4 regions of the Roseateles aquae genome follow, and region 3 is predicted to be linked to each of the others. Evidence: predicted binding sites of a transcription regulator. Region 3 holds the regulator's gene; each other region holds the start of a gene.
The links. The regulator sigma-54, encoded in region 3, starts transcription at its own class of promoters, with help from an activator protein. The targets are predictions, from matches to a motif close to TGGCANGNAANCTGCTTT.
Positions count from the first base shown of each region.

Region 1: the regulator sigma-54 is predicted to act here: its motif matches at 4,392-4,409, upstream of RQP53_RS17125 (pilin).
Region 2: the regulator sigma-54 is predicted to act here: its motif matches at 2,263-2,280, upstream of RQP53_RS14140 (PEP-CTERM sorting domain-containing protein).
Region 4: the regulator sigma-54 is predicted to act here: its motif matches at 3,473-3,490, upstream of RQP53_RS19390 (urease subunit gamma).

Region 1 is NZ_JAVXZY010000007.1:167,410-174,827, forward strand. Features, by position in the region: gene RQP53_RS17110 (NAD(P)/FAD-dependent oxidoreductase) at 1-1,310, opposite strand, end outside; gene RQP53_RS17115 (GtrA family protein) at 1,319-1,750, opposite strand; gene RQP53_RS17120 (hypothetical protein) at 1,698-3,650, opposite strand; gene RQP53_RS17125 (pilin) at 3,903-4,346, opposite strand; gene RQP53_RS17130 (3',5'-cyclic-nucleotide phosphodiesterase) at 4,568-5,344, opposite strand; gene RQP53_RS17135 (FHA domain-containing protein) at 5,532-6,188, opposite strand; gene RQP53_RS17140 (Stp1/IreP family PP2C-type Ser/Thr phosphatase) at 6,272-7,066, opposite strand; gene RQP53_RS17145 (serine/threonine-protein kinase) at 7,090-7,418, opposite strand, start outside.
Region 2 is NZ_JAVXZY010000005.1:257,820-265,237, reverse strand. Features, by position in the region: gene RQP53_RS14155 (hypothetical protein) at 1-380, shown strand, start outside; gene RQP53_RS14150 (questin oxidase family protein) at 391-1,509, opposite strand; gene soxR (redox-sensitive transcriptional activator SoxR) at 1,728-2,219, shown strand; gene RQP53_RS14140 (PEP-CTERM sorting domain-containing protein) at 2,412-3,383, shown strand; gene RQP53_RS14135 (hypothetical protein) at 3,450-3,581, opposite strand; gene RQP53_RS14130 (MFS transporter) at 3,578-4,798, opposite strand; gene RQP53_RS14125 (LysR substrate-binding domain-containing protein) at 4,898-5,842, shown strand; gene speD (adenosylmethionine decarboxylase) at 5,818-6,192, opposite strand; gene RQP53_RS14115 (MoaD/ThiS family protein) at 6,204-6,461, opposite strand; gene RQP53_RS14110 (molybdopterin molybdotransferase MoeA) at 6,458-7,418, opposite strand, start outside.
Region 3 is NZ_JAVXZY010000003.1:65,862-73,279, reverse strand. Features, by position in the region: gene RQP53_RS09155 (LPS-assembly protein LptD) at 1-584, opposite strand, end outside; gene RQP53_RS09150 (aminoglycoside phosphotransferase family protein) at 793-1,830, shown strand; gene RQP53_RS09145 (LysR family transcriptional regulator) at 1,846-2,799, opposite strand; gene RQP53_RS09140 (RNA polymerase factor sigma-54) at 2,813-4,324, opposite strand; gene lptB (LPS export ABC transporter ATP-binding protein) at 4,337-5,113, opposite strand; gene lptA (lipopolysaccharide transport periplasmic protein LptA) at 5,110-5,730, opposite strand; gene RQP53_RS09125 (thiol:disulfide interchange protein DsbA/DsbL) at 5,869-6,537, opposite strand; gene RQP53_RS09120 (SPOR domain-containing protein) at 6,633-7,307, opposite strand; gene argS (arginine--tRNA ligase) at 7,391-7,418, opposite strand, start outside.
Region 4 is NZ_JAVXZY010000009.1:85,683-93,100, reverse strand. Features, by position in the region: gene RQP53_RS19395 (hybrid sensor histidine kinase/response regulator) at 1-3,412, opposite strand, end outside; gene RQP53_RS19390 (urease subunit gamma) at 3,519-3,821, shown strand; gene RQP53_RS19385 (HupE/UreJ family protein) at 3,969-4,547, shown strand; gene RQP53_RS19380 (urease subunit beta) at 4,544-4,849, shown strand; gene ureC (urease subunit alpha) at 4,846-6,567, shown strand; gene ureE (urease accessory protein UreE) at 6,572-7,303, shown strand; gene RQP53_RS19365 (urease accessory protein UreF) at 7,304-7,418, shown strand, end outside.

The DNA.
Region 1 (7,418 bases), on a different contig from region 3:
ACAGCTCCTGCATCAGCCAATCCCAATTGCTGCATTTCCTGAATAGCCAACGACATGATATCGGCGTCACTCATGAGCCACAATTCATCATCATCACGCGCGAAAAATTCCAAACCCAGCCATACCGAGTCTTGGTCCGCGACCATGTACGGACTCCAGTTATTGAAGACCTGCAGACGCCCCACCTTTACCCCAGGCTCCTGAATATATATCCAGTTGTCGCGAACAAGTTGACCGCTTCGATCGTACATAGCAGACCCTCGCCTGAGATTCTTGTAGAGCAGGCCAACCGTAATGAAGTCCCTGTATTGCAGGCCCTTAGCAATCTTCAACACGTTCGACTCAGCCACGGGCCGCAGTGCGCAAATCAAATCCCGGACCGGCATCGTGGAAATGAACTGATCAACATCGACTTCAAGCATCTCACTGCTGTCGCGACACACTCTCACCGAGTCAACCCGTCCTTCAGAGCAATGCAATTCATCGACGCGGCAACCAAGCATCAGTCTGCCGCCAAGACGTTCAAACTCCGCCGCCGCAACTTCCCACATCTGCCCTGGGCCGTACTTTGGATACAGAAAACTTTCTATCAAAGATGTTTGTTCCGCCTTTGCCTGCCCAGTGACAGCCTTGCGCGCAGCATGCATCAAGGCTTTGCCAATCGACAGGCTCTTGACGCGCTGCGCCCCCCACGCTGCACTGATTTCTCGACATGAAACACCCCAGACTTTCTCCGTATATTCCTTGAAAAACTGCAGGTACAACTGGCGGCCAAAGCGATTGATAAAAAAATCTTCAAGCGAGTTTTCTGGCGCGATTGGTTTAAGTGCCGACCAGGCATAGCTACCAGCAAACCCAACACAGCGGCCTACACCCATTTTTGCGACCATATCCAGACCGGGGCGCAAAGGGTAGTCAAAAAAGTTTCCGCCAAAGTAGATGCGTGACAGTCGACTACGCACCAACATCACGTTGTTCTCAGCTTCTGTTGCCGTAATGGCCTCATGTCCCAACAAACCGGCTGCCCCCTGATAGCCTAGGCGGAATCGCTTCTCGTCTCCGGCGAGCGCTTCTGGCATCGCAATGGGCAGCAAATCGCGCCACCAATCCATCACCCAGTCGGACTTTGAGAAAAATCTATGCCCTCCAATGTCAATGCGATTGCCTTTGAAGTTGACCGTCCTGGACAAACCGCCAATTTCACGACTGGCTTCAACAATCGTCACATTTTGTTTACCCGCTCTTAAGAGCTCGAGGCCAGCGGTCAAACCGGCCGGGCCTGCGCCAGCAATCAATACATCAGTTTTCATTTGATAAATCAGTGAATATCATTGCGACGCGTGAATAGCAAGAATTTGCGAGCAACATAGTTAAAAACAAATACCATCGCAGCGGTAAGCAATTTCGCAGCCAGCGGATCAATGGCAAGCATTGTCGTCAGCATCCACAATAGAATCTCGGTCAGCGCAAGGCCCAGCCCTCCAACAGCCGCAAAGACTCCAAATTCAATATTCCTGTCCTTCAGCCTCCGCGATGAGAACACCACCGCAATGCTAAGCCAGTAAATCAATAGCATCCCACAAGAGTAGCCAATTAGTGCCGCTGCACTCAATGGCAGTCCGTGGTGAATCGCAAGAGCATATACGACGGTATCCACGCCCAGCGCCGCTGCGCTCGACGCAAAGTAGAGCAAGAATTCAGCGCGACTCGCCAATCGTTCCTGAAATCTTGTCAAGGCTCTTGCAATCATATAAATAGAATTCCTTTGGCGGCCCACTTGGCCTTTGCCATATCCAACGCATGACAGGCCTGAACGCACTGATCGAGTCGGCAATGATGAAATCAAGATTCCGACCTCTTTCGCAGAAACTAAGCAACTCGGCGTCCGCTAAGTGGAAACATTGCGCTGCCATTTCCGAGTCTTTGACGAGATCAGCAAGTTCCAGGCACCGATCCGCACTCCGCAAACTTTCGTTAAAGACTTGATGGCGCTCACCGTAGTCAAGCGCCGTACCTCGGTTGAAAAGCAGGCCCGCGCCTTGATGGATTGAAAAGTAGCTCGCTCGGTGCAACAGTGCCCATGCCCCAGCGGCCTGCCCGTGCCAGTAGACCTGAGCTTCCTGGCCAATATGCTGCTCAAACGGATGCTTATCAGTTACACCATGCTCCAGGATTCTTGTCCAGGCCGTCCGCTGATCCCAGAAATATGCGGCTGGTGTCAGTAAGCTCAATGACAGCGCCCATCCTATCCATCTCTTCGAACCACTCGCCCCTAAATTTAAGTAATAGACCGCGAACATGACTGCAGTGCCAACCAATGGCTGAGCGACTACCGCCCTAGCTTCAAGCCATAGTCGCTCCCCCCCAACCGTTTCTGGAGCAATCTGTAGCAATTCTCGAAACGCACTGTCTGCAGTAACCAGCAGCAGCAACCCTCCCGAAAAAAGCCATGCAAACGCCCAGACGGGAGTACTGAGAGGCCGTCTCGTACGCGCTAGGGCCAGGCAAAGGGCAGCCCAAAGCACAGGCGCCCAAGCTGCTTGCCAACTGGCCCCGGTCGCCAACATTGCCGCCAACCAAGCGATTGCAAACAGCTTGTTATGCGGTCCACCGCTCCGCCAAAAATGCCAGATCGCGCCTGGCGCCAAAATCATGGCAACAAGGCGCAGCAACCAGAGCACTCGCCACAGCTGTAGCTGTGTCAAAAGTACGTTGTGGAACAGCCCCACTGCAATTGTGCTGATGAGCAGCAATAGAAGGGCGCTTGCGAATACCCCACGACAGAGCTCTGCCATGGGCTTGGGAAGGCGTTTGGCCATAGCGCCAACAAGCCAAAGATCGAGCGCCACCTGGCACCATTCAACCGGATTCCACAGATGCGGAAGGACAAGGCCGTTGCGTTCATATACAAGGCCCCACCACAGTTCGTCGTAGCTGTCAAACAGGCGAGAGAACGGCTTCAGCCCAGACCAGGCCAAGGCAAGCGGGACAAGTGCCAACAATGGCAACCAGCGCAGGCGCCGATGCTGCTGCATCACGCATCCGCCCACAACGACGGTGGCCGGAAGCGCCTGCAGAGGATGCAGGAGCAGGGCACCGGCCAGCATCAGCCCTGCCAGCAGGTAGCGACGCTCCAACACAAAAACCAGCGACCACAACGCAAGTGGCTCGGCGACGCTGCGTGCTGTGACGAAATCCTCGCCAAAGGACAGAACCCAATGTCCTCCGTAGAAGCGAGAGCCGAGCGCCAGCGCACTGAGCGGTAGCCAAAGTGGCAGCACGCTCAGGTATCGCGTGATGAGACGCCCGGCCCCCAGCAGCAGCGCAACCTGCGAAAACAGAGAGATCGAAAAACCTAGAGCAGGCAGCCCGAAGGTGTTGACCGCCCGAACCAATAGTGCTGAAAACAGCGAGTATTGATCCTGTGATCCGTGGGCAAAGAAAAAGTCGGTGCCCAACGCCATGGGATGCACATGCGACAGCAATTGCCCAAGGTAGAGGACTCCGTCGTGCCGCAGCCCCAGATGCGGATGGGCGGCCAGGCAAAGGGCAATTGCAAAACAAAGCAGCATGCCCTGTCCGCGAATTTCACCCACATTCACATCCTGGCGGGACGCTGAATGGCGCTGAAAAGAAACAAGGTTCAGCAAGATCAAGACTGCTTCAAAACGAACTACGGAGACGCTGCAGGGCCATCGAGCGCCAGTCATTTCATCCGCGATCAGAAATGGCGAAATGACCCCAGATGCGTGAAGCTCATCTTTAGCTTCCGCAGAGCTTCCCTAGCGCATCAACGAGATCCCAAACCTGTGCTATCGCGCCTGATCCGCGCCAGCAAAACTGTTGGGACTGGCAATAAAAAGGGGCCATCAAAGGCCCCTTTTCAATCAACTCTTGACTGCTTAGGTCACGCTCTGCTTGGTAATGGCAGCTGCCGCAGCGCCAGTAACTGTTGTCGTAATCTTCCAAGTGATGGCTGTACCGCCAACATTGGCTTCCCACTTGATCTTCTTTCCATCCATGTCGCTTCCCAAGCCGCTAGATTGCAAAGTCACTTCGATATCACCATTCGAAACGGTGACAGATGCCGCCTCCTTCGTTGCAGCAAAGTCTGTATTTGCAGGAATGCCATTCGTACCAGCACTGCAGCCTGTCTTCGTGCCGGTTTCCTGCACGCAAAGCGCCACGGCCGTCTTGAGCGAGTCCACGGCTGTCAACGCATTGCCTGCTTTAGCCTTGGAGATGTAGTCGCGATATTGCGGAATTGCCACCGCCGCCAAGATGCCAATGATCGCCACGACGATCATCAGTTCGATGAGAGTAAAACCTTGTTGAACGCGCTTCATGAGTACATCTCCGTAAGCAGTTGAAGGGTAGAGGTCACCCCCTTGAATGCAGGGGTCGTGCCAACTGAAAATCGCGATGATCTGTGACTTTTGGCGCGCTTGAACGGTCGAATTGGCCGCGAGAGTGACGTTTTTTGTCAGATGCTTGGTCAGGCTTGGTCGGCGCATGCCTCAACTGACAATTTGCGGCAAGCCGCAGGCATCGCTGTTGCACATGCGAATCAAAGTCGCATCTGCTGCCCGACGCTCAGCGCCTGAATGCGATGCGGCGTATCGATGGCGCTGACCGCCGCCATCACGGCGGCCACCTCACCCGGCTTGATGTGGGTGATGAAGACCTCCGCAGGCTCACGCAGATGCGCAAGCTCTTCGCCCAGCGATTTGGGGCAAAGGTGTTGGGACAAGGCCGCCAGCGCGCATTCATCGTTGCCAAAGGCGGTTTCGATGACCAGCTGTGCGACCTTGATTTCGGCCAGGCGCTGCCATAGCGCCGGGTTAGGGCCGGTGTCGCCGGTGAAGACCCAATGGCCCGCCTCGCCGCCATCGACGGCAAAGCCGACCGCCGGCACGGTATGGGCGGCGCTCAGGACCTCGATCTGCCGGCCGCCGAGATCCAGTCGCTCGCCGACGGCGAACGGGCGCAGCACCAGGGCAGGCTGCTCGGGCGTGGGCAGGCGCGTGAAATCGGGCCAGATCACACCGTTGAAGATATGGCGCTGCAGCGCTTCAATGGTCTGCGGCAACGCATGAACCTGGATCGCCGGGCGGCCTTGCTGGGCGCGCTGGCGCATCACGGCGTCGGCCAGCAGCGCGATGGACAGCACATGGTCCAGATGCGAGTGGCTGATCAGGATGTGATCGATGCGCGCCAGCTCACCCAGACTCAGGTCGCCCACGCCGGTGCCTGCGTCAATCAGCACATCGTCGTCGAGCAGGAAGGCGGTGGTCTTGTAGCCGGCCGCGATGGCGCCGGAACAACCCAGGACGCGAATAATCATTGGTGAATCGGGGATCAGCCCGCAAAGCCTCGGAGCGCACTGCCCGCAAGGCAGTCAACGGACCGGAATTTACGCGCCCACCTGCCCGCCGGGAAGCGCCGAAGTCGCGTTTATCCATCGAATGACGGAGCGCTGGCGCGTCAAACCCCGGCGACGTGATTTGCGTCACGCCCCCCACGGGCGCGTCTCAGCTTTGCTGGAACTGCATCTGCGTGCCGGCCAATTCGATGACATCGCCGTTCTTCAGCGCAATCGACTCGCCGGTCAGCGGCACGCCGTTGACGGTCGGGCGCGCAAGGCCTTCCACATGCGCAAACACATAGCCGCTGGGGCGCTTGGTGATCGACGCCACCTGTACGCCGGGCTTGCCCACCGTGGTGACGACCTTGGTCAGGCTGACCTCGCGGCCGGCCGCGGCGCCGTTGAGCACCTTGATCGAGGCCGGCGCGCCAGCGCTGGCCGCCGGCGGCAGCGTGCCAAAGGAAGACGGCAGGCCGAAACCGGTGGGCGCCGTGGCACCGGGCTTCAGGATCATCGTCTTTTCGTAATCGACGTTGTCTTCAAGCAGGAACTTGATCTTGTACTTGCCGATTTCGATGATGTCGTTGTTCGTCAGCAGCTGCTTCTTGATGGCCTTGCCGTTGATATAGGTGCCGTTGGTCGAGTTCAGATCCTCGATGAAGACATCGGAGCCCACCATCTGCAGCACGGCGTGTTCGCCGCTGACCGCCAGGTTGTCGATCACGATGTCGTTGTAAGGCCGGCGCCCGAGCGTGGTCTTGTCCTTGGTGATCTGGACCTCCTTGATCACCACACCGTCGAGCGAAACCACCAGCTTGCCCATGCTCTTGACCTCAGTCTGTTGTCTGTTCTATGCGTTGAAGAGCCGGGCCCCCGATGCTGCGGGGACGGCGTCGATCTCGCCGTTCACTTGCGCCCAAAAGGCCACCACGCCCGACCGGCCGATTTTGTGCGGTTTTCCACACGAATCAGCACGACCGCAATATTATCCTTGCCGCCCATGTCATTTGCCGCATCTATCAGCGACAGCGCCGCCTCGGACAGCGAAGGGTGGCGTATCAACAACTGCGCCAGCTCTTCGTCGTTGAGCATGTCGGACAGGCCGTCCGAGCAGAGCAGATAGGTATCACCCTGCTGAACCTCGTGCTGGTTGAGCTCCAGCATCACCGTGTCTTCCACCCCCACTGCGCGGGTGACCAGGTTCTTGTTGTTCGAGAACACCGCCTCTTCAGGCGTCAGCAGGCCGGCATCGAGCTGCTCCTGCAGCAAGGAATGGTCACGGGTGATTTGCGTCAGCTGCCCGTTGCGCAAGCGATAGGCGCGTGAATCGCCCACGTGGCCCAGCAGCAGACCTTCTTCGCGCATCACCGCCAGCACCAGTGTTGTGCCCATGCCGGCGTAGCGTGGATTGGTGTTCGCGGCGTTGAAAATCGCGCGATTCGCGTTATCGACGCAGATATCCATCGCTCGGCGCACATCTTGCGCCGTGGCCTGCCCGCCAGATTCCTTCAGCCAACGGCCCAGTTCGGCCTTGATGAAGGAGGTCAGCATCTGGCTGGCGACCTCACCGGCGTTGTAGCCGCCCATGCCGTCGGCCAGCACCGCCAGCCCTGCCGATTCATCGACCGCCACCGAATCTTCGTTGTTGTCGCGTGACCGACCCACGTCGGTCACGCTGTAGAACTCAATCTCCAGACTCATGGTGGGCAGGTCGCTTTCGGCATTCAGGAATTCTCGCCCGGATCGTGCGGCTTCAGACGCAGTGTTTGTGCGAACGCGGGATCGGTTTTTTCTTCGCCAGGCAGGGCTTGCGCCGGCGCCACGTCGGCCGGCAGTTGCGGAAGGATCAGTTCTAGGTCTTGTGCGAACTGCTCGCCGTTGGCATAGCGCAGCTCGGGGCGTTTCTCGAGCGCCAGGGCCAGCACCAGCGCCAGCGACTCGGGCAGCTCGGGCCGGAAATGGCGCACATCGGGCGGCGCCTGGTTGGCGATTTGGTTCATCAGCGCCGCCATGGAGTCCGACTGATGGGGCAGACGGCCGGTCAGCAGCTGGT
Region 2 (7,418 bases), on a different contig from region 3:
CGCGCCTGCCGCCGTTTGAATTGAAGACCGGCGGCGAATGCTGGGCCGCCTTTGTGGCGCCAGACCTGGCACCGGTGTTTGCCGACAGCCCCTGGCTGGACGTCCCACCCGGCGATGAGGGCCAGGCCGACCTGCTGGCGCGCCTGCAGCCGCTGGGCGCTGAGCCCTTGCGCCAGGCCCGCGAAGCCCTGCTGGCGTCGCCCGCGGCGGCGGCAAGCGAGCCGCCGGCATCAGCGCCCACGAGCAGCGCCGCTGCGGCGAGTACATGGAGCGAACCGCGAGCCTTTTTGCTGGCGGTGATGAACGATGCCAGCCAGCCGATGCAGCTGCGCATCGAGGCCGCCAAGGCCTTGCTGCCCTTTTCGAGCGCCGCAGGCTGAGCCTCTCGGTTCAGCCCAGCACCAGCGCCGCCGCTTGGCGCCAGCGCGGATCGGGGCGCAGGCCATCCTCCTGCCAGCAGGCGTGCACCAGCTTGATGGCGTGCTCATCGTGCTGCGCGAGCGCGGCGGCGTGGAGCGACGGCCAGGCCAGGCGATCCGGATCCGGCAGTGTGGGCGCGGCCTGCCACTGCACCCGTCCGGCCATCCAGCCGGACACTGCCGCGCGAGCCAGCAGCGCCTGAGCGCTGCGCTGATCGAGATCGTCGCCCAGCAGGCCTTGCAGCACGCGCAGTGCCCGCAAGCCGGTGATCAGGTGCAGCAGCGTGAAATTGCGGCTGTGCAGATAGGCGTCGAGCGCGAAGCTGATCAGCTCATCGCGGCGCTGGGCCAGCGTGGGCGCCGGTGCCAGCCGCTCGGCCAGGCCGGCGTACAAGGCTGTCTGGCTGGCAGCCTGCATGCGCCAGCTGATCATGCCCAGCTCGCAGCGCCAGCCTGCAGTTTGCAGGCGTAGCTGTTCGCCCCAGGCCGGCAGCGGCAGCCGCTCGGCAGCGTCGACCGCCTGGCCCGGCGGCAGCAGCTCGAACCAGGCCGCCCAGGTCGCCAGCGCGGCCGCCAGTTCGGCCGTGCTGGCGCCGGCCCGATGGCTTTCATCGGCATGGGCGCAGCGGATCAGGCCGTGAAAGGCGAAGCTGTGCAGGCCCGGCAGCAAGGCGGGCAGATGGGCACGCAGCACCTCATCGGCCGGAGCCCCAGCCAGGGCCCGCTGGAAATAGCCCAGGAGCAGCGGGTAGGCGGCCTGCTGGCCGCGCCAGGCCAACCAGCCCTGCGGCTCTGCCATCGCAGCGGGCAGCACCGTGGCGGCCGCCGGTGCGGCGTCGAGCTTGACGGCTTCATGTTCCACCAGCGCCTGCAGACGCTGAGGTGATGCGCCCAGCTCCCAGGCCGCATGCAAGGCCATGGGCAAATGGTTGCTCATGGCCTCTTCATAGGCAGGGGCAAAGCGCAGCGCCTCGCCGAGCAGGCGCTCCAGATCGGCAGTGCTGGCAGCGTCGGCAACATCGCGGGCGGCGCTGCCATGAATGTCGTGATCGCTGACGGGGCTGTGGGTCAAGGTCGTCATGGTCGTCATGGTCTAGGCCTTTCGGAAAAGCGTCGAGGGCCGCATACTGCAAGTTCAAGTGAACTTGAAGTCAAGCCCTTTTGACGCTGTCCACACTTCCCCCATCGTCTTCGCCGCAGCGCCGCCAACACATGCCCACTTCATCGCCTGAGCGGCCAACCGCCACCACACCCGCCGCCCCACCCGCCGCCACATCCGCGGGCAAAGCCGCCAAGCCTGGCACTGCCGTGCTGCCGATCAGCGAGTTCGCTCGCCGTGCCGGCATCGCCGCCAGTGCCCTGCGCTTCTATGAGGAACAGGGCCTGCTGCACAGCACACGCAGTACCGCCGGGCGGCGCCAGTTTGCGCGTGCCGATCTGCGCCGCGTTGCCTTCATCCGCGCGGCGCAGATCGTCGGCCTCAGCCTGGAGCAGATCCGCGCCGCCCTGGCCGGCCTGCCCGACAAGCGCACACCCACACCGGCCGACTGGGAGCGGCTTTCGCGCAGCTGGCGCCCGCTGCTGGATGAACGGATCCAGGCGCTGACGCAGCTGCGCGAGCAGCTCAGTGCCTGCATCGGCTGCGGCTGCCTGTCGCTGAGCAAATGCGCGCTGTACAACCCCGGCGATCTGGCTGCCAGCCGCGGTGCCGGCCCACGCTACTGGCTCGGTGATCGATCCAGCGAGCTCAAGGCCAGCGCTGCTGCAAACGCCACGCACAAACGCCCTGAGCGGGCTTGAGTCGATCTACGTTTCGATACAAGCCTTACCGATCTCACCGCAATCACACAAAAACTGCTGCAAAGTCGCCGCGATCTGTTCCATTCGTCGCACAAAGCCGCTTGCGTACCCCCGCCCAGGGGGTGCTGGCGCGAAGCAAACCCCCGTATAAACCCGGACTGCTTCTCACACCCAGAACGAAAAGACATTCGCATGCGCAAACAAGCCGCCCTGACCTCGATTCTTGCCCTGGCTGCATTCACGGCCCAGGCTGACGCGACGCTGAGTTTCAGCGCCGGCGTCGAGAACGGCCTGACCCAGCAATACGCTTACCTTGACAGCAGCGCCCTGCCGCCGACGCTGAACAGCGGCCTGCAACACATCGCGACCAGCGATGGCAGCGCAACGCTGCAGGCTTGGGCGAACCCGAACACCGGCGCCTTCAAGTCCATCGTCACCGCCAGCGTCGGCAGCGGGCTGCCGACCAGCACCGCCTATGGCTATGCCAGCTTCAATCTGAGCGACACGCTGCGCTTCAGCGGTCCTGGCGACACCGTTCAGGTCAGCTTCACGCTGTCGCACGACAGCGTTCTCAGTGGCATGGACCAGCAGCAGTTCAGCGCCTATCAGCTGATCGACCACCTCGTCCGCGCAGGCTCGAACCGCAGCCTGAGCCTGAACTACACGATCGCCAACCCGAGTTTCGACCCCAATGCCACCTGCATCGACTACGGCAGCGACGGCATGTACTGCCCGCCCGAAACCCAGCAGACGCTGAACATCAACGAGAACGCCAACTCCGATGTCAGCGGCCAGGTCGAATACCAGCGCAACGGGCAAACCGGCGCGCGCCAGGTTGTGCGCTTCGGCCTCGGTGACGGTCACTACACCGCCACCGACACCTATGTGTTCACGCTGCCGACCAATGTCGACATCTCGCTGGGCTACCGCGCCTGGACCACGGCCGAGTGCTATCACATGGCCAACTGCACCATCACCAGCGACGCCTCGCATTCGGACTATCTGGGCCTGAACATCATTGGCGCCGGCAGCTTCGCCTCGTCCAGCCAGTACCAGTACCTGGGCCTGGCAGCCGCCGTGCCGGAACCCTCCAGCGCTGTGCTGGCCTTCGGCGGCCTGGTCGGTCTGCTGGCCTGGCGCCGTCGCCAGGGCAAGTCGGCCTGATCGGCTTCACGCTGCTTGGAAACGGCGCCCCGCGGGGCGCCGTTTTTCATGCGCCATGCCATCTGTTCATCCACACCAGGCCGTGCCCAGCAACCACAGCTGCAGCGCCGGATCCCGCTGATAGGCGGACCAACCCACCTCGAGCAGCAGCAAGAGGGCCAGCCCGGCCAGCCAAAGCGCTGCGTTCGGCCACTTCATGTCGCCAGCCCCAGGCGGGCCGCCGGGCTGGGGCGCTCATCGATAGGCCAGTGCAGCAGCGCGGCCACGATCCCCAGCGCCATCGCCAGCCACCACATCAGCTGGTAGCTGTGTGTGGCGTCGAACAAGCGACCGCCCAGCCAGACGCCCAGGAAGGCCCCGAGTTGATGGCCCACAAAGGTGAAGCCAAACAGCGTCGAGACATAGCGCAGGCCGAAGAGCTGGCCGACCAGGCCGTTGGTCAGCGGCAGCGTGCCCAGCCATAGCAGGCCCATGGCCGCGCAGAACAGCTGCACGCTCAAGCCCGATGGCGGCGCCAGCAGGAACAGCGCCATCGCCGCCGTGCGCAGCAGGTAGATGGCACTGAGCAAGCGCTTCTTCGCATAGCGCCCGCCCAGCCAGCCACAGGCATAGGTGCCGGCGATATTGCTTAGTGCGATCAGGGCCAACGCACGCGCCGCCACGCCGGCCGGCAGGCCCTGCTCGAGCAGATAGGCCGGCAGATGGGTGGCGATGAAGGCCAGTTGGAAGCCGCAGGCGAGGAAGCCCAGATTCAGCAACCAGAAGCTGCGCTCAGCCAGCGCCGCCCGGATCGCAGCACCCATCGAGCCCCCGGCAGCGCCTGCCGCGTCGGCAGGCTGTGTGTTGTCCTGCCTGTCATTCAGCGGCCAGGCCAGCGGCAGCACCAGCAGAAACAGCGCCGCCAGGCACAGCAGCGCCTGCGCCCAGCCCAGGCTTTGCAGCAAGCCCTGGGTCAAGGGCACGGCCAGAAACTGCCCCAGGCCGCCGACCGCACCGGTCAGGCCCAGCACCGTGGCGCGCGCCGAGGCCGAGACCTGGCGGCTCAAGGCACCGTAGACGACGCCAAAGGCCGTGCCCGCCAGGCCCACACCGATCAGCAAGCCGGCACCCAGGTAGAGCTGCCAGAGGCTTTGTGCGCCGGCCATCGTCGCCAGGCCCAGCGCATACAGCAGCGCGCCGCCGAACAGCACCCGGCGCGAGCCCCAGCGGTCGGCCACCATGCCGGCGAAGGGCTGGGCCAGGCCCCAGATCAGGTTTTGCGCCGCCAGCGCCAGCGCCACGCTCTCGCGCCCCCAGCCGCGATCAAAGGCGATCGGCAGCAGGAACAGGCCCTGCACATGGCGCACGCCCAGCGCCAATCCCATCAACACACCACCGCACAGCAGCGGCAGCGCCCAGCGTCTCAAGGCGTCCATGGCGGCCTCCTCCCAGCGAGTTCACGATGGGCGCAGTCTCACTTGACGTGAACGCATGGCTCAAGCAATCTCTTCGCCTTATTCATATGAGGAATAGGAATGTCAATCGAGTTGGTGAGGCTGCAGCAGCTGGATGCCTTGAGGGGCTTTGTCGCGGTGGGCCGGCTGCAGAGCATCACGCAGGCCGCCGAGCAGCTGTGCCTGACCCAATCGGCGGTCAGCCGGCAGATCGCGGCGCTGGAGCAGCGCCTCGGCACGGCCTTGTTCGCGCGCGGCCATCGCAGCATCCGCTTCACGGCCGCCGGCGCACGGCTGTTCCAGCAGCTCGACCCGGCCTTCGAGCAGATCCAGTCGGCCCTGGGCGAGCTGCTGGAACCAGCGCAACGCCGGCCGGTGACCATCACGGCCAGCATCGGCATGGCCGCGTTGTGGCTGCTGCCGCGCCTGGCCCGCTTTCAGCAGGCCCATCCGGACATCGATGTGCGCGTCGCCGCCAGCGACAAGGTGCTGGACCTGCGCGCCGACGGCATCGACCTGGCGCTGCGCTACTGTGCCGACAGCGCGGTGCCGCCGGGCAGCGTGCGCCTGTTCAGCGAGACCTTGCTCCCGGTCGCGGCCGGCAGCCTGGCCCAGGGCCGAGGCTTGAGCGAACTGCTGGACGGCGCCGTGCTGCTGGAGTTCGATGCGCCGCAGCGCCCCTGGCTGCACTGGGCCCATGCGCTGCAGCAGCGCGGGCTGGATGCGCGACGCAGCCGCTCGATGCTGCGTTTCAACCAGTACGACCAGGTCGTGCAGGCCTGCGTGCAGGGCCAAGGCCTGGCGCTGGGCCGCCTGGCGCTAGTGGCGCCGCTGCTGGCCGATGGCCGGCTGCAGGCACTGGAGCCGCTGGAACAAGGCCTGCCGCTGGACGATGCCTACTGGCTGATTGCGGCAACGGGGGCAAGACCTGCCCCCCAACGCCCCGAGGTCCAGACGCTGGCCGCCTGGCTGCGCGAGGAGGCCGCCGCGACGGCCGCACTTCAGCTGCCGCGGCGCAAGGCCTGACGCTGGCACTGCGCCGGCGCAAAGGCGGCAATCAGTGCCGCGAGCAGCGCCTCGGCACGCGCGCTATTGTCCTGTCCGTAGTTGCAGACATAGACATCCAGCGTCACCCCGCCGAGCTCCGGCCAGGTGTGCACCGCCAGATGCGATTCGGCCAACAGCACGACACCGGTAATGCCACTTTGCGCACCCTCGCTCCCCGGCTGGAAACGATGGAAGAGCTCGGCCACGGCGCCCAGGCCGGCCTGCTCGACGGCAGCCACGCACAGCGCCGCCAGCGCGGTCGTATCGCTCATCAGCGCCAGCGCCGGATCCACGCCGCGCAGATCGGCGGTCAGGTGCAGGCCCTGCATCGCGCGGCGCCTCAGCCGCCGGTCACCGGCGGGAAGAACGCGACCTCGGCGCCGGCCGGGATCTCGGCCGACTCGGGCGCCAGCTGCTGGTTCAGCGCACAGCGCAGCGCGCGGCTGCGGGCCAGCGCGCTGGCATGGGGCTCGCCACGGGTCAGCAAGGCATCGCGCAGCTGGGCCAGGGTCTGCCCGGCCGTCCAGGGCATTTGCTCCTGTGCACCGAGGACTTCACGCAGAGAGGCGAAGTAGCGAATCGTGATGATGGAACTCATTGCAAGGCCGTGAAGGGGATGAAGCGCACCAGATCGCCGGCAGCGATCGGTGTGCTGGGCGGCACATCGACCAGGCCGTCGCCCCAGACCGCCGAGCTGAGCACACCCGAGCCCTGGTTGCCAAACAGATCAAGGCCGCCCTGTGCGTTCAGCCGTGCGCGCAGGAACTCGCGGCGCTTGTCGGCACGCGGCCAGTTGAAATCGGCTCGCAGCGGATAGGTCTTGGGCGCGAGTTCGCTGGCGCCCTGCAGGCGCAGGATCAGCGGCCGCACGGCCAGCAGAAAGGTGACAAAGCTGGACACCGGATTGCCCGGCAGGCCGACGAACCAGGCCTGGCGGTCGGCCGCTCCCGGCCGACGCACGGCGCCAAAGGCCAGCGGTTTGCCCGGCTTGATCGCCATCTGCCAGAGATCCAGCTGGCCCTCGGCCTGCACGGCCGGGCGCAGATGGTCTTCCTCGCCGACAGAGACGCCGCCCGAGGTGAGGATCAGATCGGCCTGCGTCGCCGCAGCGCGCAGCGCGGCGCGGGTGGCTTCCAGCGTGTCGGGCACGATGCCCAGGTCCTCAATCTCGCAGCCCAGCTGCTGCAAGAGGCCACGCAGCGTGAAGCGGTTGCTGTTGTAGATCGCGCCAGGCTTGAGCGGCTCGCCGGGCATGGCCAGTTCATCGCCGGTGGAGAACAAGGCAACACGAACACGGCGCGCCACGGTGAGCGTCGCCGCACCGACGGTCGCCGCCAGGCCCAGCGCGGCCGGATCGAGGCGGTGGCCAGCGGCCAGCACCACGCTGCCGGCCTGCACGTCCTCGCCACGGCGGCGGATCGCGGCGCCGGCGGCCGGCCGCTCCAGCAGGCGCACGGCGCCGAGCTCGCTGCCATCGGCCACGGCCTCGCACAGCTCCTGCATCTGCACCGCATCGGCGCCCTCGGGGACGGGCGCACCGGTGAAGATGCGCGCG
Region 3 (7,418 bases):
CCATAGAACTGCAGCACCGCGTCCTTGGCCACGCCTTCATTGGCCTCGAAGTCCATGCGCAGGCTGCTGGCCTTGAGCTGCCAGGCCGGCTGCGTCTCTTGCTCGTCGACCGGGCAAGTCGAGTACGTCGCCTGCTCGGCCAGCAAACGAGACTCGCCGAGAAAACGCAACCGTGTCGCATGGCCCGAGCCACCGGTCTGGGCGAAGAAGTAGTTCGGCTGGAGCAGTTCCCCCTCAAATCGCTCAACAAAGAGCTGAAGGCTGGGGCCACGCACGGTGTTGCCGTTGCGGCTGATCTCGACCCCACCCTCGGCGCTGGCCAGATCACGGGCGGGAACATAACGCAGGCGCTCGGCACGCAACAGGGTATCCCCCATCCGCAGTTCCGCCTGGCCACTGGCCTCGGTTTCCTGATCGACTCGGCTGCTCAGGTGCTCGGCACTGATGATCATCGCGGCCTGCTCACCCTGGCGACGTGTGAGCGACAGCTGGCGAGTAGGCCGCAGCTTCTGCGCCACACTGTCTGTTGGCGGGCCGCCAAGCTGCGCCTCGGCGCCCAACGCTGCGCCCAAGAGTGCAGCCAACAGCGTCAATCGCACAGCAGCAGGACGGGGCAATGAGTAAGAAGGGAGTGTGGGGCGCGGCACGGCGTCGGAGCGGGTTCGGGCACCAGGGCCCGGGACGGACTGGCGCTTTGTAGAATTCATTATCCATGAGGCCATGGGCCATCACGATCCGCATAGCGCCCGCCCTGCCAAGGGACGCCTGGCCTGCCAACCCACATAGGCTGATATGACCGCCATCGAATGGGCCGACCCGGCTCGCGCCGCCCGCTTCCAGACTTGGTTCAGCAGCCTGGTCAATCTGCACGGACTTGACGCCAGCAGCCTTGAGCTGGCCAATAACGACGCCAGCTCGCGCCGCTATCTGCGCTGCCAGTCCGAGCAGGGCAGTCGCATCATCATGGACGACCCGGCGCAGCCCAATCAGCTCAAGCCCTTTCTTGCCGTCGCCGCGCAGCTGCAGGCCTGCGATTTGCATGCGCCAGCCGTGCTGGCCGCCGACGCCGAACAGGGTTTTGCCCTGATTGAGGACCTTGGCCGGCAGACCTATCTGCAGGCCTTGCAGCAGGCCAGCCCGGTCGAGGCCGACCGGCTGATGCGCGCCGCCATCGCGGCGCTGCTGCAGTGGCAGTCGCGCGCCGATGCGTCCCAGTTGCCGGTCTACGACGAGGCCTTTGTGCGCCGTGAGCTGCAGATCTTCATCGACTGGTGTGTCGAGCGCGAGCACGGCCAGCGCTGGGACGGTGTCGAGCTGCAGTGGTGGCAGCGCACCTGCGATCTGCTGGTGACAAACATGCTGAGTCAGCCTCAGCTGGCCATGCACCGCGACTTCATGCCGCGCAATCTGATGGTCTGCGCCGATGGTCCCGGCATCCTCGACTTCCAGGATGCCGTCTGCGGCCCGATCAGCTACGACCTGGTCTCGCTGCTGCGCGATGCCTTCATCTCCTGGGATGAGGAACGCGAGCTGGACTGGGCGATTCGCTACTGGGAGCAGGCGCGCAAGCTGGGCCTGCCGGTGGGCGACGATTTCGGTGAGTTCTGGCGCCAGCTCGAATGGACCGGCCTGCAGCGCCATCTGAAGGTGCTGGGCATCTACTGCCGGCTCAAGCACCGCGATGGCAAGCCCCGCTATGCGGAGGACCTGCCGCGCTTCTTCGCCTACGCAATCAAGGTCAGCACCCGCTATATCGAACTCTCGCCACTGACCCGGCTGCTGGAGAAGCTGCGCGGCTCGCTGGTGCAGACCGGCTTCAATCTGCGCTGAAGCGCGAGCGCGCATTCAGCGCGTCACACAACCAGCCGCCAAGAGCCAGGGGTCGTGGTCTTCGCCGCCAAAGACCTGCAGCAAAAACTCCAGGAAGGCGCGCGTTCGCGCCGGCATGAACTTGCGGGTCGGCATCGTGGCCCAGATCGTGAAGCTGAACAGGCGCCACTCCGGTAGCACGCGCTCCAGCGCCCCTTCCAGCAGCGCGTCGCCGATCACAAAGGTCGGCAGGCCGGCGATGCCCAGGCCATGCAAGGTCGCCGCGTAATTGGTGTCGATCGATGAGGTGCTCAACACCGCCCGATCGGGCACACCGCTGAAGGTCTCGTGAACCGTGCCTTCGCCCAGTCCGCCACGAACAAAGACGATGCCGCGCTGCAACTCGGGGATCGAGGGCCGGATCGAGTCATGCCCCCTGAGGTCTCGTGGGTGCGCCGGGCGCCCGCATCGATCCAGGTAGTCTGGCGAGGCGCACATGATGACCTCGGTACGCGCCAGACGCCGGGCCACGAAGTCGCCTTCGAGCGGGTGGCGAGAACTGAGGATGGTGATGTCGAAGGCCTCGTCCATCGTCGCCACCGGACCCGGCGCATGCAGCTCGAGGGTGATGTGCGGGTACTGCTGGCGAAAGCGCGGCAGGTGCTTGGAGAGCTGATGCACGGCAATGGCGGGTGGCACCAGCACGCGCAGATGGCCGCGCGGGTCATTGGTTGACGCCGACGCCAAGGCCTCGGCCTCCTCGACATCGGCAATGATGCGCCGCGCCCGCTCCAGGTAGGCTTCGCCGACATCGGTCAGGGCCAGCTTGCGTGTCGTGCGATTGAGCAGCCGCGCTCCCAGATGCTCTTCCAGCTCCGCGACCAAACGGGTCACAACCGCTGGCGCCAGATCCAGCGCGCGGGCGGCGCCAGCAAAACTGCCCTCGTCAATCACTCGCGCAAAGGTGCGCATGGCCCGCAGCTGGTCCATCAGAAGGCTCCCTTCAGATCGTCTTGCGCAGATTGGCCGGCGCGATCTTCAGCGCCTCGCGGTACTTGGCCACCGTGCGCCGCGCCACCTGGATGCCCTGCTCTTCCAGCATGCTCGAGAGCTGGCTGTCCGACAGCGGCTTCTTGGCGTCCTCGGCCGCGACGAACTGCTTGATCAAGGCCCGCACCGCCGTGCTGGATGCATTGCCGCCCGACTCGGTATTCAGGCCCGAGCCAAAGAAATACTTCAGCTCGAACGTACCCCAGGGCGTGGCCATGTACTTGGCCGTGGTCACCCGCGAAATCGTCGATTCATGCAAGCCGAGCTCATCGGCAATCTCGCGCAGCACCAGCGGTTTCATCGCCAGCTCGCCATGGGTAAAGAAACCGCGCTGACGATCGACGATGGCCTCGGAGACGCGCAATATGGTGTCAAAGCGCTGCTGGATATTCTTGATGAACCAGCGCGCCTCCTGCAACTGCGTGCCCAGCGGCGAATTGCTGACACCACCGCGGGTGGCGCGCAGCGCCTGGGCATAGAGCTCGTTGATGCGCAGCTTGGGCGCCACATCCGGATTGATCATCACCCGAAAGCCGCGGCCGGCCTTCTGCACGATCACATCGGGCACCACCGCCTGCGCCACATTGCGCGCGAAGCGGCGGCCCGGCTTGGGCTCCAGCCGCCCGATCAGCGCCTGCGCCTCGCGCAGCAGCGCCTCGTCGGCGCCGGTCAGGGCCATCAGCTTGCGGCTGTCACGCTTGGCCAGCAGCTCCAGATGCTGCTTGCAGATCAGGATGGCGACCACCTGGGCCTGGCTGCGCGGCAGCGCCCGCAGCTGCAAGACCAGGCATTCCGAAAGATCGCGGGCGCCCACACCAGCGGGCTCCATGCTCTGCAGCCACTTCAGTGCGCAGCGCAGCAGGCTGAGCAGCTCCTCGGCCTGCTCAGCCTCGGCGCCAGCCGACAGCGCCGCCGCAATCTCTTCCAGGCTGTCTTCGAGATAGCCATCCTCGTTCAACGATTCGATCAGCACATGCAGCGCCGCACGGTCCTCGTCGCTCAAGCCCATGCCGGCCATCTGCGCGTTCAGATGCTCCTGCAGGCTGATCTCGGCCGATTCACGGTCGCTGTAATCGCTGTCGTCATCGGGCGCAGTACCGCCGCTGTTGCTGGGCAGTTCGCGGATGCCGTCGAAGTCGTCGCCCTCGGTGCCGTTTTCCCAGTCTTCGCGCTCGGTCGTGCCGAAGTCATCGGCACGGATCTCGGCCACCGCCTCGCCATCGCCGGCCGCCTCGGCGCTGCTGGCCGCCTCGTCGCGCTGACTGGCCGACAAGCGCTCGGCCGGCTCCAGCTGCGGCGCCTCGGCGAATTCCTCGTCGGTCTCCAGCAGCGGGTTCTGCGCCAGCATCTGCTCGACTTCCTGATGCAGCTCCAGCGTGGAGAGCTGCAGCAGGCGGATCGACTGTTGCAGCTGCGGCGTCAGCGACAGATGCTGGGAAAGGCGTACCTGCAGTGAGGGCTTCATCGTCCGAGCCGCCTACATGCGGAAGTGTTCGCCCAGGTAGACCTTGCGCACATCGGGGTTGTCGACGATCTCGGCCGGCCGGCCTTCGGCCAACACCGTGCCCTCGCTGATGATGTAGGCGCGGTCGCAAATGCCCAGCGTCTCGCGGACGTTGTGATCGGTGATCAGCACGCCGATGCCGCGCGCCTTCAGGAAACCGATGATGCGCTGGATCTCCAGCACCGCGATCGGGTCGACACCGGCAAAGGGCTCGTCCAGCAGGATGAAGCGCGGCTGCGTGGCCAGTGCACGGGCGATCTCGACACGCCGACGTTCACCGCCTGACAAGGCCGGCGCCGGGCTGTCGCGCAGCTTCTCGATGCTGAGGTCCTGCAGCAGCTGTTCCAGCGCCTCATCGACACGGGCATTGGGCCAGGCCCGGCCCTGCTCATCGAGCTGCAGCTCCAGCACGGCGCGGATGTTTTCCTCGACATTGAGCTTGCGAAAGATCGACGCTTCCTGCGGCAGATAGCTCAGGCCGAGCCGCGCACGCTGGTGAATAGGCAGGCGCTGCACCGGCTGACCATCGATGCGGATCTCGCCGGCATCGGCACGCACCAGCCCGACGATCATGTAGAAGCTGGTCGTCTTGCCGGCGCCATTCGGGCCCAAGAGGCCGACCACCTCGCCGCTGTGCACATCCAGGTGCACGTCCTTGACGACGCGGCGCATGCCGTAGTGCTTCTGCAGGCCCTCGGCCTCCAGGCGGCTGCGCGCGCCCGCCTCCAGCGCTGGCACCTGGCTGTTCATGAGGGCTTGCGCGGCTGCAGCACGGTGCTGGGCTGCAGCGTCAGCGGCGGTGCGCTGGCCGCGGCCTCGGGCGCCGAGGCGCCACGCGGCATCAGCACCACGCGCACCCGGCCGTTCGGGTGCGGCGAGGTCTGGCCGCCCTCGACGCTGAACACCTCGGTGCGGTTGTCGTAGAGGATGACGGCGCCGGTGACTTCATCGGCCACCGCTCCGCTGCGCGTGCGGCGCACGACCGCATTGCCAACAAAGCGGATGGTGTCGGAGCGGGTGTCGTACTCGAGCTGTTCGGCATGGCCCTCGATGGCCTCACCTGGAACATCTCGGGCCTGACGGAAGCTGACCGGCTTGCCCGCCTCGCCGCTGGCGTAGGCCTGGAAGAAGCCGTCACTGGCCTCGCGGACATCCAGCCGTTCGGCCTTCAGCAGCATGGTGCCCTTGCTGAGGATGACGTTGCCGTTGAACTCGGTACGCTGCTTGACCACATCGACCCGCCCGCCCTTGTCGGAGCTGATGTTGAGCGGCTTCTGCGCATCAGCGCGCTCGGCATGCGCCGGCATGGCCAGCAACAGGCAGGCCAGCAGCGCTAGCGTGGGGAGAAGGGTCTGGTTGGATTTCATACGGCACAGTTCTTGCAGGCCATTCTGCCATGCCAAAGTGCCGGCGAGACCCGCCGAACAGGGGGCCACGCCACCATCTTCCATTGCCATGTGAAGAAGGGCGCCTTTCCCCGATCCGGCTGGCGCCCTGCCCGGCGATCAGCCGCCCTTGCGAATGCGCTGAATCAGCGTGTCGACCACCTGCAGCGCGCGCTTGCCGGATTCAACTTCGCTGATGCGCAGGCCGGCCGAGGACATCGCCGGCGAGGTCAAGAAACGGCCCGCCACGCCCAGTGCCGGCACACCGTCGATCCGGTAGTCTTCCGACAGCTTCTTGGCCTGCATGCACTTCGTGTTCACAGTAAAGGAGTTGAAGCTTTCTTCGAACTTGGCCGGGTCCACGCCGAGCTTGGCGACAAAGCCGGCCACGGTCTTCACATCGTCCAGGCTCTGGCCGTAGCGATGGATGGCGTCAAAGATGGCGGTGTGAACCTGCGCTTCCTTGCCCATCGCTTCCAGCGCAAAAAACACCTTCTGGTGGAAGGCCACATTGGCGCGGAAGCTGACATGCACCTGGCGGAAGCTGACGTCGGCCGGCAGCTGTTTGGCCCAAGCCGAGATCTCCGGCTCAAAGGCAAAGCAGTGCGGGCAGCCGTACCAGAAGAACTCGACGACCTCGATCTTGCCCGGCGTGCTCGGCAGCGGCTGGCCCAGGCGCTGGTAATGCTGGCCTTCAACAAAGCCTCCTTGCGCCTGCGCGCCACCGGACGCCGCCAGCAGACCCAGGGTGGACAGGCCCAGCTGGGCCGAGAACTCACGACGCTTCATGCTCATTCCTTGACTGACTCGTTTTCCTGGCTGGGCCAACGATGGCCGCCCGGCAGGGATGCTAAGCGATCTTGGCCGGGCGCGCCCGGCGCGGCTCAACGCTTCATGGGCACCAGATTCGCTTCAATGCCAGCGGCTTCCAGCTTGTGCTGCAGCGCCTCGGCCTCGTCGCGGGCATCGATGGGACCCAGCCGCACGCGGTAGACGGTGCGGCCGCTCTGTTCCTTCTCGAACACCTTGGCGGCAAAGCCCTGGATGGCCAGCTTGGCACGCTGCTGCTCGGCGTCTTCCGGCTTGGTGTAGGCACCGGCCTGGATGAAGTAGAGATTGGGATCGGCCGGCGGCGCGCTGGCGGCCTTGGCAGCAGGCTTGGCGTCGGCCTTCACCTCAGCTTTGGCTTCTGGTTTGACCTCGGCCTTGGCCTCGGGCTTGGCTTCCGCCTTGACCTCTGCTTTGACGTCCGCCTTGGTTTCCGGCTTGGCCGGCGCACTCGGCGCAGCCGCCTCGCCGCCCGGCGCCGGGCTGACCACGCCGCTGGCGGCCTTCACCGCGGCCTTGCCGGCCAGCGGGGCATTGGGATCCCAGTTCTTGTTGCGGGCGGCCTCTTCGGCGTCCTGCTCGGCGGTGCGCTGCGGCACCTTGTTGATGAAGGGAATCGGCACCTTGGTGATGTACAGCGCCACGCCCAGCGCAATGGCCAGGCCCAGCAGCAGGCCGACGATCAGCCCCAAGACAAAACCACCACGTTGCTTGTCGCCACCCTGAGCCATGCCATCTCCACAAATGAGGCAAGGTCGGCGCCGACATCGGCACCGCCTTGAATGCGCCGGATTCTAGTGTCGCGAGGCGACGCTCAAGCCGCCTGTTCGCGCGCCATCACA
Region 4 (7,418 bases), on a different contig from region 3:
GGGTCCATAGCGCGGCCTCTGCCGGCAAGGCCTGGGCCAAGGCATCGAGCTGCTGCAGCACGCCGCGGTAGTAGCCCAGCTGCAAGCCTTTAGCCAGCGCCGCCAGCTCGGGGAGGGCGGGCAGGGAAGGCTGCGCTGAGCCTGGGTTGTGGCTCGCCACAGCGTCGGGTGGGGGCTCGGGCGCCGCGCTGGGCTCGCGCGAGGGCAGTTGCAGCGCCGTGGCCAGCCAGTCCAGCAGCTGGGTGTGGCGCACCGGCTTGGTGATGAAGTCGGTGGCAGCAATGCCCACCTCGTTGTCCTGCCCCTTCTCGAAGGCATTGGCGGAGACGATGGCATAGGCGGTGCGCGCCTCGGGGCCGAGCAGGCGGCGCAGCCGGGCGATGGTGGTCCAGCCGTCGATGCCGGGCATGGCCAGGTCCATCAGCACCGCATCGGGGCGGTAGCCGGTGGCGACCAGGTCCAGCGCATCGTGGCCGTTGGCGGCGCAGCGCAGGGCAAAGCCCAGCGGCGTCAGCAGCTCGACGAGCAGCTGCCGGTCGGCCTCTTCGTTGTCGACGATCAGCAGCTGGCGATCGCTGCCATCAAGCACGGTGCGTCGCCGCACACCCGGCGCGGGCAAGGCCGGTGGCGCGAGCACCGGCAGGAAGAGGCGCAGCGCAAACACCGAACCGCGGCCGGGCTCGCTGCGCGCGCTCAACTCACCGCCCATCAGCTCGCACAGCATGCGGGCAATGGTCAGGCCGAGGCCGGCGCCCGGGGCGCTGCTGCCGGCCCGCTCGAAGGGCTCGAAGATGCGCGCCAGCGCCTCCGGCGTCATGCCGGGGCCGCTGTCCTCGACCTCGAACAGCGCCAGCTCGCGCGCATGCTGGACGCGCAGCACGACCTGACCCCGCTGGGTGAACTTCAGCGCATTGCCCAGCAGATTGATCAGGATCTGGCGCAGCCGCTGCTCGTCGGCCCGCACCAGCGCCGGCAGCGTGCCCTGCGGCTCGAAACGAAATTGCAGGCCGCGCGCCGCCGCCTGCGGCTCGAACAGCTCGGCCAGCTCGTGCATCGCGTCTTCGAAGTGCATCGGCGCGGGCTGCAGCGAGAGCTTGCCGGCTTCGATGCGGGCCAGGTCCAGCGTGGCGTCGATCAACGTCAGCAGATGGTCGCCGCTGCGCTTGATCACCTGCACCGCCTGGCGGCGTCGTGGCGGCATGTCGGCATCCTCGGCCATCAGCTGCGCGTAGCCGAGCATGCTGTTCAGCGGCGTGCGCAGCTCATGGCTGATGGCGCTGACGTAGCGGCTCTTGGCCTGGTTGGCCGCCTCGGCCGCCGCCTGCGCCTGGCGGGCCTGGTCGCGCGCGGCCTGCAGCGCCTGGTCGGTGCGCTGGTGCGAGGCGATCTCCAGCATCAGCGCCTCGGTCTGGCGGTTCGATTCCTGCTGAGCCACCTCGCGGCTCTGCCGCGCCAGCACCAGCCACCAGGCCGCCACGCCCAGCACCAGGCCCAGCAGCACATAGGCCTTGAGCAGGCCGGCACGCAGGCTGGCACCCTGGCTGACAATGGCGGCGGCATCCTGCAGGTGCTTCAGCTCCTGGTGGTAGAGCAGGCCAAACAGCGCGGCCAGCAGCGGCATCAGAATCGCCATCAGCAGCAGGAAGTGGCCGAGGCCGGTGTCCAGATAGGGCCAGGTCTTGCGTGGCAGCAGCGCATGCAAGAGCGCCGCCCATTGCGCGGACAGCCGCGCCTGCGGCTTGCACAGATCGCCGCAGCGCGCGTCCAGCGTGCAGCACAAGGAGCAGATGGCGCCGCGGTAGGCCGGGCAGTAGGCCATGTCCGGCGCCTCGTAGTCGCGTTCGCAGATCACGCAGCGCTGCGGCCGCAGGGGCCGGCCGGCATCGTCCGGCTCAGGTTCAGGGCTGCGGGCGAGGTAGTAGCGGCCTTTCGTCAGCCAGGCGATCAGCGGCGCGGCCAGCAGCGCCACGCCCATGGCGATCAGCGCCGAGAACGGTTGCAGCGCTTCGCCCAGCAGGCCCAGGTGGGCGGCGATGGCCAGGCCGGAGGCCAGGGCCATGGCGCCGACGCCGACCGGGTTGATGTCGTAGAGATGGGCGCGCTTGAACTCGATGCCGGCGGGCGAAAGGCCCAGCGGCTTGTTGATCAGCAGATCGGCCACCACCGCCATGATCCAGGCGATGGCGATATTGCCGTACAGGCCCAGCACGGCGGCCAGCGCCTCGAAAACATCCATCTCCATCAGCAGGAAGGCGATCAGCGTGTTGAATACCACCCAGACGACGCGGCCGGGGTGGCTGTGCGTCAGCCGCGAGAAGAAGTTGCTCCAGGCCAGCGAGCCGGCATAGGCATTGGTGACGTTGATCTTCAGCTGCGAGATGACGACGAACAGCGCCGTGGCCGCCACCGCCCAGCCGTAGCGCGGAAACAGCGTCTCATAGGCGGCCAGGTACATCTGGTTGGGATCGACGGCGCGTTCGGCCGGCACGCTGTGCGACAGCGCCAGCCAGGCCAGCAGTGCGCCGCCCAGCATCTTCAGCACGCCCAGGATCACCCAGCCCGGCCCGCCCACCAGCACGGCCGCCCACCAGCGGCGCCGTTGCGCCGGCGGCGCGTCGGCGGGCAGGGCCGGCATGAAGCGCAGATAGTCGGCCTGCTCGCCCATCTGGGTGATCAGGGCAATGCCCACGGTGAGCGCCGCACCAAAGTAGCGCAGCTCGAAGCCGGCGCTGTGCGATTGGGCGCCGGCCTGGTGCATGGCGCCCGCAAAGGCGGCCGGGTCCTGCCAGAGCACGGCGGCAAAGGGGGCGATCAACATCGCCAGCCAGAGCGGCTGGGTCAACAGCTGCAGCCGGCTGATGGCCGACACGCCATGGGTCACCAGCGGAATCACCACCAGCGCACAGAGCAGATAGCCCCAGCGCGGCGGAATGTCCAGCGCCAGGTCCAGCGCATAGGCCATCACCGCGGCTTCGAGCGCAAAGAAGATGAAGGTGAAGCTGGCGTAGACCAGCGAGCTCAGCGTCGAGCCGATGTAGCCAAAGCCGGCGCCGCGGGTCAGCAGGTCCATGTCGACGCCATAGCGCGCCGCATAGATGCTGATGGGCAGGCCGGCGAGAAAGATGATGGCCCCGGTGGCCACAATGGCCCAGCAGGCATTGGCCCAGCCGTACTGCAGCAGCAGCGTCGCCCCGACGGCCTCCAGGATCAGGAAGGAGGCCGCACCAAAAGCGGTATGGGCCACGCGCAGCGGCGACCAGCGCCTGAAGCGCTGCGGCGTGTAGCGCAGCGCATAGTCCTCCAGCGTTTCGCGGGCCACCCAGGCGTTGTAGTCGCGGCGCACCTTGATGACGCGCTGCGGCGCCTCGGCCGGTAACGGCCGGGTGCTGTTGAGTTCTGGGGCGGCGTCCATCAAGGCGATGCAGCGTGCAGCTTCCGTGCCCGCCGTATTTCTGCACGGCAGCGGCCGAGGCGGCACGGCGCTTGCTTTGTCACTCGACAGAGAGGATTCATCTGCGATGGAACTGACGCCGCGTGAGCGCGACAAGCTGCTGATCTTCACCGCCGCCCTGCTGGCCGAGCGCCGCCGGGCGCGCGGGCTCAAGCTCAACTACCCGGAAGCGGTGGCCTTCATCAGCGCCGCCGTGATGGAGGGCGCCCGCGATGGCAAGACCGTGGCCCAGCTGATGAGCGAAGGCCGCAGCCTGCTCAGCCGCGCCGATGTGATGGAGGGCGTGGCCGAGATGATCCCCGACATCCAGGTCGAGGCCACCTTTCCCGACGGCACCAAGCTCGTCACCGTCCACCAACCGATTGTGTGATGGCCCACCCCCTACGCGCTGCGCGCGCCCCCTCGAAGGGGGCGAGCCCCGAGGCCCGGCAAAGCCGGATCCTGGGGCTCTGCTGGGTCCGGGATGGGCTCATGCACTTCGAATTTCAAGCTCCTTTTCAATGTCGAGGCTAGTCTGATGAAACGTCCGCTGATCACCGTTCTGGCCGGCCTGCTGCCGCTGGTGGCCGCCTCGCATACCGGCGAGCTGGCCCATGGCCATGATTTCCTGAGCGGCTTTGTTCATCCGCTCAGCGGGCTGGACCATCTCGCCGCCATGCTGGCCGTTGGCCTGTGGAGCGGGCTGGCGCTGCGCCGCGCCTGGCAGGCTCCGCTGGCCTTTGTGCTCTTGATGCTGATTGGCGCGGTGGCCGCCCGTGCCGGCCTGGACTCGCCGCTGCAGGAGCCGATGATCGCCGCCTCGGTGCTCTGTCTGGGCCTGCTGGCGGCGCTGCGCCTGCGCCTGGCGCCGCTGCTGGCCGCCGCGCTGGTCGGCGGCTTTGCGTTTTTCCACGGCCTGGCCCATGGCGCCGAGCTGGATGGCGATCTGGCCCTCTTGGGCCTCTTGCTGGCCACCGCCTTGCTGCATGTGGCCGGGCTCCTGCTCGGCCTGCTGCTGCGCCGGCACTTGAAGCTGGCGGCCGTGGGCGCACCGGTGCTGGGCGGCGGCATTGCGCTGCTGGGCTGTGCGCTCCTGCTGCAGGCGGTGGGCGCATGATTCCCGGCGAGCTGTTCACGCCCGCGGGCGAGCTGGCGCTGAACCCCGGGCGGCGCACGCTGCGCCTGGTGGTGCAGAACATCGGCGATCGGCCGATACAGGTCGGCTCGCACTACCACTTCGCCGAGACCAATGCCGCCTTGTCCTTCGATCGCGGTGCAGCGCGCGGCATGCGCCTGAACATCGCCTCCGGCCTGGCGGTGCGCTTCGAGCCGGGGCAGCAGCGCACGGTCGAGCTGGTCGAGCTGGCCGGCGAACGCATCGTCTACGGCTTTCGCGGCCTGATCCAGGGGAAGCTATGAGTGCCAGCATCGGACGCCGCGCCTATGCCGAGATGTACGGCCCCACCGTGGGCGACCGGCTGCGCCTGGCCGACACCGCGCTGGTGATCGAGGTCGAGCAAGACCTGACCCTGCGGGCCGGCGGCTATGGCGAAGAGGTCAAGTTCGGCGGTGGCAAGACCATACGCGACGGCATGGCGCAGTCGCAGCGCAGTCGGGCTGAGGGTGCCGTCGACACCGTGCTGACCAATGCCCTGATCCTCGATCACTGGGGCATCGTCAAGGCCGATATCGGCCTGAAGGCCAGCCGCATCGTGGCCATCGGCAAGGCCGGCAATCCCGATACCCAGCCGGGCGTGGACATCATCATCGGCCCGGGCACCGAGGTGATTGCCTGCGAAGGCATGATCGTCACCGCCGGCGCGGTCGATACCCACATCCACTTTATCTGCCCGCAGCAGATCGAGGAAGCGCTGGCCAGCGGCGTGACGACGATGCTGGGCGGCGGCACCGGCCCGGCCACCGGCACCTTCGCCACCACCTGCACGCCGGGGCCCTGGCACATCGAACGGATGCTGCAGGCGGCCGAGGCCTTCCCGATGAATTTGGGCTTTCTCGGCAAGGGCAATGCCAGCCTGCCCGGCGCGCTGCATGAGCAGATCCAGGCCGGCGCGATTGGCCTGAAGCTGCACGAAGACTGGGGCACGACGCCGGCGGCGATCGACAACTGCCTGAACGTGGCCGAGGCCACCGATACCCAGGTGGCCATCCATACCGACACGTTGAACGAGAGCGGCTTTGTCGAAGACACGGTGGCCGCCTTCAAGGGCCGCACCATACACACCTTCCACACCGAGGGCGCCGGCGGCGGCCACGCGCCGGACATCCTGAAGGTGGTTGGCGAGGCGAATGTGCTGCCGTCGTCAACCAATCCAACCCGGCCCTACACGATCAACACGCTGGACGAGCATGTGGACATGCTGATGGTCTGCCACCATCTCGATCCCGCCATTGCCGAGGACCTGGCCTTCGCCGAAAGCCGCATCCGCCGCGAGACGATTGCCGCCGAGGACATCCTGCACGACCTCGGCGCCATCAGCATGTTCAGCTCCGACTCGCAGGCCATGGGCCGGGTGGGCGAGGTCATCATCCGCTGCTGGCAGACGGCGCACAAGATGAAGCTGCAGCGCGGTGCCTTGCCTGGCGACGGCGCCGAGAACGACAACGCCCGCGTCAAGCGCTATGTGGCCAAGCTGGCCATCAATCCGGCGATCGCCCACGGCATCAGCCATGAGGTCGGCAGCATCGAGCTCGGCAAATGGGCGGATCTGGTGCTGTGGAAGCCGGCCTTCTTCGGCGTCAAACCCAGCATCGTGATCAAGGGCGGCTGCATCGCGCTGGCCGCCATGGGCGACCCCAATGCCTCGATCCCGACGCCGCAGCCGGTGCACTACCGGCCGATGTTCGGCAGCTTTGGTGGGTCGCTGGCGCGCGGCAGCCTGAGCTTCGTCTCGCAGGCGGCGCTGGCGGCCGGCGTGGGCGAGGCCTACGGGCTCCAGAAGACGCTGGCGGCGGTGCGCGGCATCCGTGGCATCGGCAAGCGGCATATGGTCCACAATGACTACGCACCGCGGATGGAGGTCGACGCGCAGACCTACGCGGTGCGTGCCGATGGCCTGCTGCTGCACTGCGAGCCGGCCACGGTGCTGCCCATGGCCCAGCGCTATTTCCTGTTCTGAACCGATGCTCACCGTTTCCAAACTGATTCCCCAGGGGCAAGGACTGGCCCCCGTGCTGCTCAAGCGTGCCGCCAGCATCGAGCTGGACTGGGACACCCGGCAGAAAAGCCGATTCCAGGCCCAGGATTCCAGCGGCCGTGAACTCGGCGTCTTCCTCGCACCCGGCACGCTGGTGCGTGGCGGCGATGTGCTGGTGGCCGAAGACGGCTCACTGCTGCGCGTGATCGCCGCGCCGCAGCCGCTGCTGCGCATCACGGCCTGCGCCAGCCATGGCTCGCCCTTTGATTTGATGCGCGCCGCCTACCACCTGGGCAACCGCCATGTGCCGGTGGCCTTGCAGCCCGATCATCTGAAGATCGAACCCGACCATGTGCTGGCCGAGATGTTGCGCGCCATGCATCTGGATGTGGCCGAGGTCAGCGAAGGCTTCGACCCCGAGGGTGGCGCCTATGCGGCGACGCCTGCCGCCACGCCTCATGTCCACGGGCCGGGCTGCGTGCATGATCATGGGCCTGCGCACGATCATGCACACGGCCATGCACACGGCCATGCACATGAGCACGCGCATGACCACGCGCCTGACCACGTCCATGCACCGGCCAAGCCCGCCGGCAAGCCGCTGGGTATTGCCGTCGTCGCCGCGGCACCGGCCGCCCATGTTCACGGCCCTGATTGTTCGCACGATCACGGGCACGATCATGGCCACCACGGCCATGGCGGACACAAGCACGACTGAATGAGCCGGGCCGCGCTGCTGCAGCTGATCTGGCTGGCCTCGCCGGCCCTGCCGATTGGCGGCTTTTCCTACTCGGAGGGGCTGGAAGCCGCAGTCGATCACGGCCTGGTGCACG